Regions from separate parts of the Zhaonella formicivorans genome, predicted to be linked through region 1. Evidence: riboswitches for the same ligand, from Rfam matches in the RefSeq annotation. Region 1 holds a riboswitch; the other holds the start of a gene.

Region 1 (7,882 bases):
CTGGAGGAAAACCAGAGGAATACGGCTGGCGGTCAGTGCCCATTTTTGCATTCACCCTGCCAGAACGTAGGCGGCGATTTAAGCAAATATTTTGCGGAGCAAATCAAGGACGTAAAGCGGCAAATAGAGGCAGAAAACAGGCAGGCGGGCGAGCTGGCGGATGCTATTGCCAGGGGACAGTACATAATCCAGGCGCTGGAGAACCTGCAAAAAGAGCAAGCCGCTTTGCAGCACCTGAAGGATGAGCAGGTAAAATACCTGGAGGCTTTTCGCATTTATTTTCAGAGGTCAATTAAAGAAGACTTGGCGGAAACTTCCAGACACCTGCTGGAGCAGAGCCGGATCGTGCTGGAAAAAGTTGCGGCTAAGGTTAGCAAAGATATTTCTCCTTTGCCGGAAGCAAGGTTAGATGGAGCAGAGGGGGAAGTGGAAAGGGCCTGGGCAGATTATGTCAGCTCTGTCAGCTCATTAGGCCAAGTCGAAGAGGACAGCCTCAACAGGCTGGTGCAACTACTTGACCTGGTTCTGGAAAAAACTGAAATGTTTTACCAGACAGTTGTAAGTTTTTACCAGGAAATAAACGGGGCAACAGTTGAGGAAGGTAAGGTGCGTTCAGCAGCTTTAGGGCAACTGTTAGGGGAACAGCAGGCACTGCAAAAACAGCTGGCTGATTTAGACAATAAATTGGCGGAGTTGGAAAAGCAGCGCCAAATTTTACAGGAAGCAGCGCGGGGAATCGAAAAACTAAAACTGGAACAGCATACCACTGAGCAGGTGCTTTTAAATTACCAGGAAGTTGACGCCGAGATTAAAGCCAGACAAGCTGTACTTGCCTCTAACCAGGCGGCTTATGAAACCTATATGCAGCACCGGGAAGAAGCCGAAAGAGTGGCTGGTATAAAGGCCCAGCTGGAGGCGGAAAGTCGGCTGTTACAGGAAAAGCAGGAGTTATATGAGGGTTTGAATTCTAAAATCCAGGTGCTCTCCGCTAATTTTAGGGAAGAGACGCTGGTTGAACTGGAAAAGACGTTAGAAGAGCTGCAAATCGAGCTGGCTAAAGCCGAACAGCTTTTACTGGAAAGAGGAAAAGCGCTGCAAGAGCTGCAGCAAAAGCTTCTGGCCATGGAAATGGCGAAAGAAGAAATGGCTGCAATTACAGCCAGGATTGGAAAATACCAGGCAGTCAAAGAACTGCTGGAATATATCCGCAGCGTGTTCAACCGTGCCGGGGAACGGGTGGCTGCCGTTTACCGGGAATACCTGGCCCACGAAGCCAACCGCTTATACCGTGAAGTTGCCAAAGAGAATGTAACCCTGGAATGGAGGGAAGATTACGAACTGGTATTAGCCGACAGTCACCAGGGCCGGAAACGGGAGCGAAGCTTCAGGCAGCTCTCCGGAGGGGAGCAGATGACGGCCGCTTTGGCTGTACGCCTGGCCCTGTTGGGACAGCTGGCAAGGGTTAAACTTGGTTTCTTCGATGAGCCTACCACCAATTTGGACGTGGATCGCCGCGGCAACCTGGCCCAAATCATTCCCCGGATCACCGGTGACTTTGATCAGCTGTTCGTCATCAGCCACGATGATTCCTTTGACGCAATGACCGATAACATCATCCAGCTGCAGAAGGACCAGGGGGAAGGTACTAAGCTGGCATGAAGTTAGTCTTAAGTCCATGGTCGTTAGTAGTCAGTTTTGGGTTATTTGCCAGTTGCTTCTTCTCATTATTATGAGCTACAATGAATATAGTTCCTTTCAAGTTCAGTCCTGCAATCTTAATGGTTAGCAGGACTTATTGTATTTAAAAATAAAATTATGAGGGAAAAGACAATGGAGATCCCACAAGGGGTATTTGAGACAGTTAAAAAACTGCAGGAAGCGGGCTACGAGGCATATCTCGTGGGCGGGGCCGTGCGGGACGTTCTCTTGGGGCTTACCCCCCAGGACTGGGATGTGGCTACTTCCGCCCTGCCTCAGGATGTAATGCGCCTCTTTCCCAAAACAGTGCCCACCGGCCTCAAGTTTGGCACTGTCACAGTCATAGCGGAGATGCCGATTGAAGTGACCGCTTTCCGCCGGGAAGGCCGCTATCTTGACGGACGAAAGCCCTCTGAGGTCCGGTTGGGGGTGACGCTGCTGGAAGATCTCTCCCGGCGGGATTTCACTGTCAACGCTATTGCCTTCGATCCCGTCACCGGGCAATATGTCGATCCTTTCCGCGGGATGGAGGATTTAGCCAACGGACGGGTGAAAATTAAAACCGTGGGTGAACCTCACCGGGTTTTTCGGGATGATGCCTTGCGCCTCCTCAGGGCATTCAGCCTATTTGCCAAATTGCATTATCACGTTGCAGAAATTGATATTGCCGAAGATACTATAAGCGCCATTCGGCAGGAAGCAGAAAGCATCAGGAGGATTTCTGCCGAAAGAATTCAAATGGAACTGAATAAAATTATTACTTCTGCCATACCTCATATATGTTTGGAACGGATGGCAACAGTCGGACTTTTGCAGCAGATTTTACCGGAACTATATAACAGCAGAGGCATTGGGCAGCAAGGCTTGGGGGAAGATGCTTTTAATTACAGTTTAAGCGTAATGAGTTATACCAGCCCAAAGCTCGAACTGCGACTGGCCGCCCTGCTGCATAGGGCTGCTCATTTCCGGTGTTCGCCAACATCCGACTTCCAGGGGGTATGCTGTGCTGCGGAGAGCGCTGCACTAGCTAGAGACATTCTGGCCAGGCTGAAATACTCGAATCATACTATCGCCACAGTAACCCATCTGATAGCCAATCAGCTGTCCGCTTTCCCCGCTCGTATGCCTGAGGTGCGCAGGTTGGTAAGGAAAGTTGGCCAAGAGCACATCTCCGCTCTCCTGGAGTTGGAAAAGGCAAAGCTTCTTGCGGCAGGGGGCAGGGGATTAGAGGATTGGGAGCTGCTGGTCAAAAGAGTAGAGCAAGTGATGGCGAGCGGGGATGCCCTTACAGTTCAGGAACTGCAAATTAGAGGCAGTGATATTATTAAAACGCTGGGCATCGGTCCAGGCCCCGAAGTAGGACGGATTTTAAATCGACTGTTGGATATGGTGCTGGACAGGCCGCAGCTGAATGAGCGGGATGCGCTCCTGTCTATCGCTCAAAAACTAAAAGATGGTGAAGGAGACCGGAGGATGTAAAAACAAACTCTGGCCAAATACGCCGATGATACCTGAAAAGGCTTCCTGGTGGTAAGCCTCAGACCGTCGACAAACTCTTATCAGCCCGCATGTATTATGGAGCGGGACTGGTTTCCTCTAGGCTGGCGGCTTTGCCAAAGGTCAACGCGTAGGAGCTTATTAATTGGGGACATCCCTCAGCTAAAGCGAACAACATGCATAAGAGGTGTGTCCCCTGACCGCTGCTCGAAATAATACATGTGGGCTTTGTCTACAAGCTGAGGCTTCCTGGTGGAAGCCTTTGATGTTAAAACTTTATGGAGTATGAAGAAAACTGGTTGATCAACACCCGGTAGATGCCCATCACGATGTTCAAAGAAATAATTTGGATGGGGATGAGAATGAGTTCTTTTAAAATGCGCATTGGCAAAATGACTAAAAATGCTTTGCCGTATAAAATTTGCAGCCAGTAGGTGTTGATTACCGTGACTAACAGCGAAGTCACAGCCACTGCTATGCTGAGCTTAATGATTTTGTGGTTTTCATTTGCCTTAAACAGCCGGTAAATGATTACAGGCAGTGCGCCGCTTAAAGCGGTAGTCACTGTAAAGCCGGGAAACCATGGGCCGTAGGCGTGAAACTTTACCAGATAGCCCAGGATATCTGTCAAAGCCCCAACGATTGCCCCTGCTGCCGGACCAAATACAAAACCGGCAAGCATAATAGGTAAATAGGCAAACGTAATCTTCAAGCCGTTGATGCCTGCAATGGGAATCATAACCCCCAGCATGCTGAGGAGCACTGCAATTGCCAACAGCAGTGCTAAATGGGTTAAAACGTGAGCCTTTTTAAGCATGTCAATCTATCTCCTTTAATCTAGTTTCCAAAAGCACAGTCAAAAAAAACAAACAAACCTCCTTTCCCCCTTATTCGGCCAGCGCCACATAAGAGAGAAAGCAGGTTTCCTCTCCAATGCGACAGCGGACGCAGTATACCACCGCAAACAAATAATTGTTTTTCGTCCAAGGGCAACTTCCCATCCCTTTGGCACTTAACGCGGCATACCTACTCTGTCTTATTTTGACTGTATCTGTAGTATATGATAAAAAAGAATTTTTGTATAGAAAAAATTTTTATTATTCTAGTAAAATCAAGTGCTTAGTATTTTTCCTTTTTTCTAACTTTGCTGATGCAACGGAGATAGTCTTCACCAAGGTTAGCTATAGACTGACCCCTGAAAAAATAATATCATATAAAGAAAGAATATTAAGATAAGTGGTACCCCTTCAACCTTTCCAAACGCCACAAAACATTTGTCCCAATCTCTGCCTGGTTTTTTGTCCTAGAAATGGAGACAACAATTACAGGTAAAGCGGTAAAGCACCGGGGGTGGTAAATCGTGAAAAAGCAGGAAATAGTCTTTATCGCACCCTATGATAAGTTGGCTGGTCTGGTGGAAGAAGTTTGCTTGGAAATCAAACTGCCAGTTCGGGTGTTGGTAGGCAATCTGGAGGAAGGAGTCCGGGTAGCCCGGCAAGTGGTAGGGGAAGGGGCCGAGGTGATTATCAGCAGGGGTGGCACAGCTTCCCTGATTATGCAGGCAGTAGATGTCCCCGTAGTGGAAGTGCATGTCACCAGCTTTGATATTCTCAACTGCTTCTCCCAACTACAAAACCTTACCGGTACAATAGGATTGGTGGGGTTTGGCAACGTGGTTTACGGGTGTGAAAATATCGGCCGCATTTTCGGGTTGAAGCTAAAACAGCTGACCATAGGTTGTATAGACGAAGCAGAGGCTAAAGTGGCCGAAGCAGCTCAAGCCGGCATTAGGCATATTATCGGCGATACTATTGCGGTTAATAAGGCGCGGGAATTGGGCTTAAACGGTTATTTGGTGGAATCGGGAAAAGAAGCGATTGCCAAAGCTGTTTTTGAAGCACAGCGGGTGGCGCTGGTGCGCCGCCAGGAGCGGGAAAAAGCTGAGCGCATCAAAATTATCCTGGACAGCATCAATGATGGTTTGATAGCTATCGACGAACAGGAAAGGATTACGATGATCAATCCTGCAGCGGAGCGGATTTTCGGCTTGCGGACTGACCAGGTTATCGGTAAGCAGGTTAAGGATGTGATTCCTAATACCAAATTACCGGAGATCCTGAAATCGGGCGAAGCGGAAGTGGGTGAAATCCAAGATATCGGCAGTACCAGGATCGCCACCAGCCGCATCCCGATTATGGTAAAAAATGAGGTTGTAGGGGCTATTGCCACCTTTCAAGATATTACGGAGTTGCAGCACTATGAACAAATTATCAGGAGCAAACTGCACAAAAAAGGGTTGGTGGCCAGGACTAAGCTTGAACAAATTATAACTGCCAGCCCCTTGATGCAAGATACCCTGGCTAAAGCCCGGAAATTCGCAGCAGTAGAATCTACTGTGCTGATTACGGGTGAGTCTGGAACGGGTAAAGAACTCATCGCCCAGGGTATCCACAATGCCAGCCAGCGTAAGAACGGGCCTTTTGTAGCTGTCAATTGCGCTGCCATGCCCGAGAATTTACTTGAGAGCGAACTTTTTGGTTATGAGGAGGGCGCTTTTACGGGAGCCCGCAAAGGGGGCAAACAGGGATTGTTTGAACTGGCCCACAAAGGGACCTTATTCCTGGATGAAATTGGTGAAATGCCGTTGGCTTTACAGTCCCGCTTGCTGCGTGTGCTGCAGGAAAAGGAAGTGATGCGCCTTGGAGCCGATTATCTCATCCCTGTGGATGTACGCGTTGTTGCAGCTACCAATCGCGATCTCTATGAATCAGTAGCCGAAGGAAATTTCCGCCAGGACCTTTTTTACCGTTTAAACATTTTGAATTTGCAGTTACCCAGTTTGCGGGAGCGAAAAGGGGACATACCGGTACTGGCTAAGTATTTCCTGAACAAATTTCAGCACCTGAATCCGCTGGTTACAGGTTTTGCTCCCGAGGCTTTGGAGGTTTTGAGCAACTATGCGTACCCGGGCAATGTCCGGGAACTGGAAAACATGGTGGAGAAGTTGGTTATCCTGAGTGCTGAAGAAATAATCAGCGCTGCTGCTGTTGAGAATGTGCTGGCAGAAATCCCCTGGCGTTCGAGCAGGATATCAGGGCAGATCATGCTGGAAGGGACATTGCAGGAGATAGAATCCCGCATAATTCTCCAAGTGTGGGAAGAGGAACACCATAATCAAAGCGCAGCGGCCAGGCGTCTGGGCATTGATCGCTCTACCCTGTGGCGCAAGCTGCAACAATTAGGTGTTGCATAATCAAACAGGTGTTGCATATTGCAACACCTGATTTATTTTTACTTTCTGAATACTTTAGCTAATCAGGAGATTTGAGCCGCGTAAATAAAGCCTCCAAATAATTTTTATTTTTAGTTCTGTTATGGCATGATTTTTGCTATGCAGAACGGCGGGAGGTGGAAAATTTGAGTAGACAAGCAGTTGTGGCCAATGCCAAGGACAATGTGGCGACAGCCGTGGCTGACATCGCAGCTGGAACAAAGGTTACGCTGGACGTGGCCGGTAAAACAGTTGAGCTAGTTGTCAGCGATGCAGTGCCTTTCGCTCACAAGTTTGCCTTGACAGCTATTGAGGCAGGGACCGACGTCATCAAATATGGCGAAAGTATCGGCCAGGCTACGGTAAATATTGCTCCAGGGCAATACGTGCACATTCATAACGTAGAAAGCAAAAGAGGCCGTGGGGACTGGGACAAGGAGGAGAAAAATTAGTATGAAATTCTTAGGTTATAGACGTGGCAATGGTCAGGTAGGAATTCGCAATCATGTAATTATTTTACCTTCGACAGTATGCGCCAGTGAAACGGCTGTCAAGATAGCCGCCCAGGTAGGAGGGACTGTAGCATTGCCACACCAGCACGGGTGCTGTCAAATCGGCGCAGACCATGAGCAGACAGTTCGAACCCTTATTGGTTTGGGGAAAAACCCCAATGTGGCTGCCTGCTTGGTAGTAGGCCTAGGGTGTGAAGGGGTGCCTGCCAAGGAGGTGGCTGAAGCTATTGCTTCTACCGGAAAGCCCACAGAGGTAATCACCATTCAGGAGTGCCGGGGTACCCTACGTACCATTGAACAAGGGGTGCGCATCGCCCGTAAAATGGTCCAGGAAGTAGCCACGTACCAGCGTGAAGAAATTGATGTATCAGAACTGGTCTTAGGGATTGAATGTGGAGGTTCTGATGCCACCAGTGGCATTGCTGCCAACCCGGCAGTGGGACATGCCTCTGACCTGCTCCTGGCAGCAGGAGGCACAGCTATGCTGTCGGAGACTACTGAGCTAATCGGGGCAGAACATGTCTTGGCTCGCAGGGCAGTTACCCCGGAAGTGGGCGAGAAGCTCCTGGAGATTGTCCGGAGATGCGAGGAACGGGCAAAGAGCCTGGGTGTTGATATTCGCGGCGGCCAGCCCACACCGGGTAACATTCAGGGCGGGGTGATCACTATCGAAGAGAAATCCCTGGGGTGTATTTATAAGGCCGGGACTGCCCCCATCCAGGGCGTGCTGGAATACGGGGAAATCCCGCAAGGCAAGGGTTTCTATGTGATGGACACTCCCGGACAAGATATAGAAAGTATCACCGGAATGCTGGCCGGTGGAGCACAGATCATTTTGTTTACAACCGGCAGGGGTACCCCCACGGGTTCGCCGATTGCTCCTGTTATCAAAGTAACGGGGAAT
Region 2 (7,882 bases), 280 kb from region 1:
GCTGTGTTAAAAGCAGATGTTGTGATTTCCCTGCCTAAGCTGAAAACTCACGGGTTGACACTGTTGACGGGAGCTGTAAAAAATATGTTTGGTGCGGTCCCCGGCTTAGTCAAAGCGGAGTACCACGTTAAAATGCCGCGAATTAAGGATTTTGCGGAAATTCTGGTTGATATAGCGCTGTGTGTTAAACCCAGGCTGAGCATTTTGGATGCGGTAGTTTGCATGGAAGGTGAAGGGCCTACAGGCGGTAGGCCCCGTCCCGTTGGCGTTATTTTAGCCAGCGCCGATCCTTTTGCCCTGGATGTAGTCGGCAGCGAGTTAGTAGGTGTGGTTCCGCAGCAAGTTCCCGTAATTGCCTGTGCCATGGATAGGGGTTTAACTGCCGGAAGCAGCGACAAGTTTCAGCTTTTGGGACTGGCTAAAAAAGAATGGCCCATAGTAAAGGATTTTAAACTCCCGCTGGCTACCTTTAAGGCAGATAAGGGATTACTGGGAGCCAACCTCCCGGATTTTCTCGCTGCGCCTTTAGAAAAAGCTTTACGGCCTAAGCCGGTATTCATTCATGAACTGTGCGTCGGTTGCGGTGATTGTGTACAAAACTGTCCCCCTCAAGCAGTGAAGCTCGTAGACCACAGGCCGGAGGTTGACCTGGCACGGTGCATCCGGTGTTATTGCTGCCAAGAATTATGTCCGGCACAAGCAGTGCAAATACAGCATACTTGGCTAGGCAGGAAATTGTTTGGGTAAGGCTGGCCGCAGGCTATCAGCCATCAGCCTGCAGCCGTCAGCGATAGCTGGTAGCTGCGACTAACATTTAGATTACATGACATGTATAGGAGTGGAGAAAGTGGATTTACAGCAGCGGGTTTTGCAGGAGATTAAAAGGGAGGAGGTCGTAGCGCTAACCCAGGAATTAGTCCGGATTCCCAGCTACTATGGCGTTCCTGGAGTGGAAACTAAGGTAGCCCGGTTTATTGCAGATTTTTTGCAGAGGGAAGGCATCACTGCCGCGACGGAGGAAATCTTCGAAGAACGGAGCAATGTCTACGCTGCCCTGCCTGGAAAAGCAGGAGGAAGGAGCCTGCTTTTTTGTGGCCATATAGATACGGTGCCTCCCCACAACATGGAAATTGAACCTTTCGAGGCCTATCTCGCCGAAGGCAAAATTTACGGGCGGGGCGCTGCAGACATGAAGGGTGGAGTAGCAGCCATGTTGGTTGCTATGGCTGCCTTAAAACGGGCCGGCGTGCAGCTTTCCGGGGATGTGCGCTTTGCCGGGGTTGTTGGCGAGGAGTCGCCCAATACCAGTGAAGGTGCCAGGGCTCTGGTAGAAAAAGGCATCAAGACTGATATGGCCATTATTGGTGAAGCTACTAACCTGGAGATAGCTGCTGCCCATAAGGGCATGGAGTGGTTAAAAATTGAGGTCAGAGGCAAAGCAGCCCATGGCAGTGTGCCGCAAAACGGGATCAATGCTATTTCCAAGGCTGCCAAAATCATCCAGGCCATCGAGACAGGGGTGGTACCCCGGCTGAAGCAGCGTATTCACCCCTTGGTGGGTTCTCCGACTATTAATATCGGTCGTATTGAGGGGGGAGTGCTGAACAATATTGTACCTGACTCCTGCTGGTTTTCCCTGGACCGCCGTTGGATTCCGGGAGAAACCTTGGAAGAGGTGCTTAGCGAATTGCAGGCTGTCATCGATGGGCTGCACGCAGAGGATCCGGAGCTGGAGGCGAAAATCATCCAGCAGCCGGAGACCTTGGGCAGGGGGCCCATGGAGATAGAGTCGGATCACCCGTTGGTACTGGCTCTGGGCCATGCGGTGCGCCAACAACTTGGCAAAGAGCCTGTGGTGAAAGGAGTAGTCTACTGGACTGACGGTGCCCACTTATCCAGGGCAGGAATACCAACTGTGGTTTTTGGTCCCGGGGACATCGCTCAGGCCCATGCTGCCGTGGAGTTTGTCGAAACAGAGCAGCTCTTTAAAGCAGCCCAAATTTATGCGTTAACAGCCCTGGAAGTTTGTAGCTAAAAAGCGTAGGCCGCTAGCGGGTTTCAAACCGCTAACGGTCTTGCTCTTATGCGGTAAAAATTTACGTCAATTTTGCACTTGCATTGCCATGCAGTATATGCTACAATACATTTTGTCGGTGACACGAACAAAGTAAATAAGGGGATATAGCTCAGTTGGGAGAGCGCTTGAATGGCATTCAAGAGGTCAGGGGTTCGACTCCCCTTATCTCCACCAAAAAGAAAGCAAGGGTTTCGGTAATTTCCGAAGCCCTTTTTGCACAGTAAAAAACGATTGCCGCTCATTTTTCCTGACCGGAAAAGAGCGGTTTTCTTGTGTGCAAGATTATTAGGGATTTGTTATTTGCTAGAAAGTACAACCGAATGGGAGATCTTACACAGGACTTAAGATAAAAGAAAGGAAATTTACTTAGAATCAGGTTAATCCCTTTGCACGAAAGGTTGGTGTTCCAGGTGAATTTAATACTCTTTGGGGGTTTTTTCGGTTCGGGAAAAACAAGTTTAATACTTTCCCTGGCCCATTTCCTGGTGAAAAAGGAAGGAGCCAAAAAAACTGAGCTGGTTATAATTGAAAACGAAGTTGGGGAGATAGGGATTGATAATAAAGTGATAGAAACCAGCGGCTTTACTGTAAAAGAAATGTTTGCAGGGTGCATCTGCTGTCAACTGACCGCTAGTTTAACACTTGCCTTAAATGATATAGCAGAAAAAATTAATCCCAAATGGGTCATTGTGGAGTCCACCGGATTGGCTTATCCCGGTAAAATTTTAAACACTATTGGTAGACATAGCAAGAGTATAGATAATGCTGTAACAATTACTGTTGTAGATTCCCAACGTTGGGAGGAGTATTATGCTGCGACTCCCGTACTTGCAAAGACGCAGGTAACTGATGGGGATATTATAATTATTAATAAAACAGATCTGGTAACAGAAGAACAATTAACATATGTAAAAAACCGTGTAACGGAACTTAATCCCAAGGCTCAAATCCATAAAGTATCTGCCAATCAAAATGTAGAAGACAGTGTTTGGGAGAAGGTGGTGGGGATCAATGAATAGTGCTGAAAATAGCGGCCATACATGCCGACATTCACATGAGAATTCGAACGAAGAGCCAGGAGTTTTTTCTCATTCTCTTGCGCTTCAACTTGAGAAAGGAATTTCAGGCAGCGAGCTGACCAACTGCTTAGCAGCCTGGGTTAAAGACTTAATTCAATGGGCGGCAGAAAATCATTACTTCATAGGCCACATAAAAACTTTTACTTCAAGTGAATCAACATTGAATTTGTGGCTGGCCTCAACGGGAAAAGAAGTTAATATTAATTCTTCACCCGGTTGGCAAGAGTCCATTATTACAAGATTTAATCTGAATATGACGGTGATAATTTTTGGACCGGACAAAGAAACTCTTAAAAAAATTGCATTGGAAAATCTGCACAAGAAGCTTGGGTTGGGATCAATAAGGTAGTGGATACCGGCACACCGAAATATCCTGCACTCTAAAACAGGATGTCGCGGTGTGTTTTTTCTTTACTGCTCTTACCGGGAGTTTTGAACGTAATGGTGCAGGTATATTTGTAAGTCACTGGGAACGCAAGGTATTGAATTAATGTTTCAATTTGGATATGATTAAAGCTATGGTGATGCGAAGTGTTTCATACAGCAACAATTAATACAACTACTTTGCGCCTTAAGCGGATAATATGGAGACAAGCGGAGGCACGTTATGCTGCAAACTTTCACCACTTGGAACAATTGGCTTGGCAAACGCATGTTTTATGTCGTGCTATCGGCGTTGCTGCTAGGGTTTAATCTATCTCTTCCCAAATCGCCTGTAATAACAAAAGTTGCAATAGGGCTATTTGCGTATATGACATTTGTTACCGCTCTCGGAACAAGTTTTAAAGAATTTATTAAAGTTTTAAACAAGCCATGGACCCCCTTATGGATGTTATTTTTAATCCACGGTGGTGCTCCCATAGTAGCTTGGATAGTAGGGTTAATTTTTTATCCCCATGACCCGTTGATGCGCTTAGGTTTCCTAATTAGTTCCAGCATTCCTGTTGCAGTGACTTCCATCATTTGGACATCGCTGACTGAGGGGAGTGTTCCCCTGGCCCTGGTGGTGGTAACCTTGGACACATTAGTTGTTCCGGTTATACTTCCAACTTTTTTTCTTCTGGCGGTTGGACAAGTGATCCATATCGATTATGGGGATCTGGTTTGGCGGTTGCTGTTTATGGTAACGATCCCAAGCGTGGCAGGCATGCTGGTAAATGATTTTACAAAGGGAAGGTTCGCTGATTTTAGTAAGTCGGTTGGCGGATTCACCTCCAAAGCGGCACTTTTTTTAGTTATTTTGCTTAATGCCGCCATGGTTGCTTCAGAAATAAATTGGAACATTTCCTTGATTAAATTGTTGCTGGTTGTTTTACTACTTGTAGTGAGTGGCTATTTTTTAGGCTACTTAGGTTCATTTGCGGTAAAGGAACGCCGTTCTGACATTATTTCAGCTATGATTTACAATGTGGGCATGAGGAATATCAGCTTTGGTTCACTCCTGGCTTTAGCATATTTTCCGCCTGCGGTAGCAGTGCCCATAACACTGGCCATGATCTTTCAGCAGCCGGTAGCCGCTGTGGTATCGTATCTGTATAAGCGGTATATTAGCCGAAGTCCGCGCTTGTTAGCCCCGAACCAGGCTATAAATAAAAGATAGATCAACTTATAATTTTAATCTGTTGACCTTAAATCCAACTTCTTGGCGAAATGCAGCGCTTCCTTAAATTCAGCGGCGCTCAGTCTTTTCGCTATTTCTTCGTATTCGTAGACGTCATGGGCCGGGGAGTACTGGTCCATCAAATTCACCAGGCAATCGGGGGATAGCTCTTCTTCAATGAATCTTAACACCTCCACCGCCAAAACTGAGCTCACAGTTTTGATAAAAGACACACCGCATGTTGCAGTAACTGAAGAAGACGTGATTTTACAAAATGGCAGCTGACAAAATTGAGTTAAATTTGACAAGTTATTATTGGCAGTTGTATAATCAAGGAAAAATAATAAAGTAGAGTAGGTATCATACGTTAAGTGTTAAAGGATGGGATGTTGCCTTTAAACGAAGGGTTAACCCGCGATATGATACTGCGTCCGCTACTTATGTAAAAGACATCTTTTTGTTACATTTGTAGAGGTACTCTACGTATGTACTAAAAAGGTGTTTATTTTTTTATTTCAATCGATATTACCTTGCTTTTTCGGGTGCGGCCAATGACAGTTGACGAAGTATTTGGAAAAGAGGTTAAAAAACTTATGGGGCAAGAGGAGGTACAGGGCATACTCTTGATTGGTGCCGGGGCAAGAGCAGGCGAGGATGAACTTCAGCATTTAAATGATTTGGACTTTTTAGTAATTACTGCAAAAAGTCATAGCTATGAGAGGGAAGTATACGAAATAGAAAACGTTAAGTTCGATCTATCGTATATTTCGCTGGATTTATTAAAGGCCGGCTTGAAGGAAAAATGGCCCTGGTTGCTCAGTGCTCTTGCTCACTACAAAATTATTTTTAAAAGAGGAGATGAGCTGGACGATATTTTAAAAAATGCTGCCAGGATATACAGCCTGGGACCAAGAGCTTTGGAAAAAACTGAAATCCGCTGTCTCAGGTTTAGTTTATACCAGTCCTGGGTAGATCTCATGAACAGAAGATGTGACCCAATTAATTCTGCTTTTCTGGCTAATAACCTTTTCAAAGAAGTGTTAGTTTCCTATTTTAAATTGAATAACATCTGGGTGCCCAAAGATAAAAAAGTGCTGGACTCAATCAGTAAAACTGACCAAGAGCTTTTTCAATTATGCACAAGTTTTCTTGCGGAGCAAGCTTTGGACCGGAAAATTGCAATTTTGGAGGATATTTTAACTTATGTTTTAAAACCCTTTGGTGGCATTTTAGAGCATTGGGAGAGAGGAGAATTTCCATTAAATTAAACAGGGAAAAGAGGCGTAGCAGTGGACAAGGAAAGAATTGAGCAGGCTGTGCGAGAAATTTTGGAAGCTATTGGTGAAGATCCTGACAGGGAAGGTTTGGTTGATACTCCAAAGCGTATAGCAAGGATGTATGAAGAAATTTTTTCAGGGTTGAAAGAAGACCCGGGAAAGCATTTGGAAATTTACTTTCAAGAAGAGCAGCATGAAGAACTGGTTTTAGTGAAAGATATTCCATTCTATTCAATGTGCGAGCACCACCTGGTACCTTTTTTTGGTCTGGCCCATGTGGGATATTTGCCTAAAGGGGGAAAGTTAACCGGGCTCAGCAAGTTAGCAAGAGTGGTGGAAACTATTGCCCGAAGGCCCCAGCTCCAGGAAAGGCTTACTTCAACTATTGCCGATACTTTGGTGGAGAAATTGGAGCCCTACGGAGTAATCGTAGTAGTGGAAGCAGAGCATATGTGCATGACTATGAGAGGAGTAAAAAAACCAGGCTCCAAAACTGTGACCTCAGCGGTTAGGGGAGTATTTAAAAAAGATGCCAAAGCAAGGGCTGAAGCTATGTCCTTAATTAATTTTGGGAGACAGTGATGAGTATGAGAAATATTAAGTTAAATTTGCACCGCAGGATAGATTTAATGTGTGGACGGTATGAATTGAGTCTGGGTAAACGCACTTACATTATGGGGATTTTAAATGTCACTCCCGATTCTTTTTCCGATGGAGGAAAGTTTATAGATTTAGAAAAAGCAGTGAAACAGGCGAAAAAAATGGTTGCAGAAGGAGCTGACATAATAGATGTAGGAGGAGAATCCACCAGACCGGGGGCCCATGAAGTTAGTGCTGAAGAAGAATTAAAAAGAGTTTTGCCGGTAGTGCAGAGATTGGTCAAAGAAATAGATGTCCCCATTTCAGTAGATACTTATAAATCCGAAGTGGCAGAAGAAGCACTTCGCGCTGGAGCCCATATGATTAATGACGTGTGGGGAATGCAAAAAGACCCTGAAATGGCTTCGGTGGTAGCTAAATACGGCGTCCCAGTCATTGTTATGCATAACCAAAAGGGGACAGAGTATCAGGGAGACATTATAGAAGAAATCTGTAAGTTTTTCCGAAAATCCATACAGCTGGGAACTGCTGCAGGAATAAAGCGGGAAAAAATTATTCTGGATCCAGGAATTGGGTTTGGCAAAACCCCTGAACAAAACATACTGGTCATGTCCAGATTAGGGGAATTAAACGATTTAGGCCATCCCATACTTTTAGGGACTTCAAGGAAGTCCATGATCGGGAAGATTTTGGATTTGCCTTCAGGGGAGAGGGTAGAAGGCACTTTGGCCACCACTGTGATGGGCATTATCCAAGGCGTAGATATAGTTAGGGTCCACGATGTGAAAGAAAATATGCGTGCGGCAAAGGTAGCCGATGCTATTGTCAGGGGCGAATAAAAATGGACAAAATATTGCTCAAAAATTTAGCCTTCTACGGTTATCACGGTGTTTTACCTGAGGAAAATGTTTTAGGACAAAAATTTTTCGTGGATATTGAATTGTTTTTGGATTTATGCAAGGCGGGTATTTCCGATGATGTGCACGAGACTGTCAATTATGCCGATGTATATCAGATGGTGAAAAATGTAGTAGAAAATAAAAGGTTTAAATTAATCGAAGCTTTGGCAGAAGCTATAGCCAATTTAATATTAAACAAATTCAGTAGAGTGCAGGAAGTGATTGTGCAGATCAGGAAACCAGAGGCGCCTGTTAACGGCATTTTTGATTATTTTGGCTTAACCATTAAGCGGACAAGGAAAGTCAAAGCATATTTAAGTCTGGGCAGCAACCTGGGCGATAAAAAAGCA

Evidence for each region. Region 1 has a riboswitch for tetrahydrofolate ahead of EYS13_RS10040 (folate family ECF transporter S component). Riboswitches for the same ligand answer to the same signal wherever they lie in the genome.
Region 2: another riboswitch for tetrahydrofolate. It lies ahead of EYS13_RS08715 (hypothetical protein); the one in region 1 lies ahead of EYS13_RS10040 (folate family ECF transporter S component).

The regions. Positions count from the first base shown of each region.
Region 1 is NZ_CP085524.1:2,032,102-2,039,983, reverse strand. Features, by position in the region: gene EYS13_RS10050 (AAA family ATPase) at 1-1,659, shown strand, start outside; gene EYS13_RS10045 (CCA tRNA nucleotidyltransferase) at 1,831-3,177, shown strand; gene EYS13_RS10040 (folate family ECF transporter S component) at 3,464-4,012, opposite strand; THF riboswitch at 4,133-4,231, opposite strand; gene EYS13_RS10035 (sigma-54-dependent Fis family transcriptional regulator) at 4,556-6,448, shown strand; gene EYS13_RS10030 (UxaA family hydrolase) at 6,613-6,918, shown strand; gene EYS13_RS10025 (UxaA family hydrolase) at 6,920-7,882, shown strand, end outside.
Region 2 is NZ_CP085524.1:1,756,844-1,764,725, reverse strand. Features, by position in the region: gene EYS13_RS08750 (DUF362 domain-containing protein) at 1-747, shown strand, start outside; gene EYS13_RS08745 (M20 family metallopeptidase) at 848-2,035, shown strand; tRNA gene EYS13_RS08740 (tRNA-Ala) at 2,176-2,251, shown strand; gene EYS13_RS08735 (CobW family GTP-binding protein) at 2,488-3,096, shown strand; gene EYS13_RS08730 (hypothetical protein) at 3,089-3,505, shown strand; gene EYS13_RS08725 (bile acid:sodium symporter family protein) at 3,764-4,756, shown strand; gene EYS13_RS08720 (hypothetical protein) at 4,771-4,947, opposite strand; THF riboswitch at 5,104-5,195, shown strand; gene EYS13_RS08715 (hypothetical protein) at 5,308-6,024, shown strand; gene folE (GTP cyclohydrolase I FolE) at 6,046-6,615, shown strand; gene folP (dihydropteroate synthase) at 6,621-7,472, shown strand; gene folK (2-amino-4-hydroxy-6-hydroxymethyldihydropteridine diphosphokinase) at 7,475-7,882, shown strand, end outside.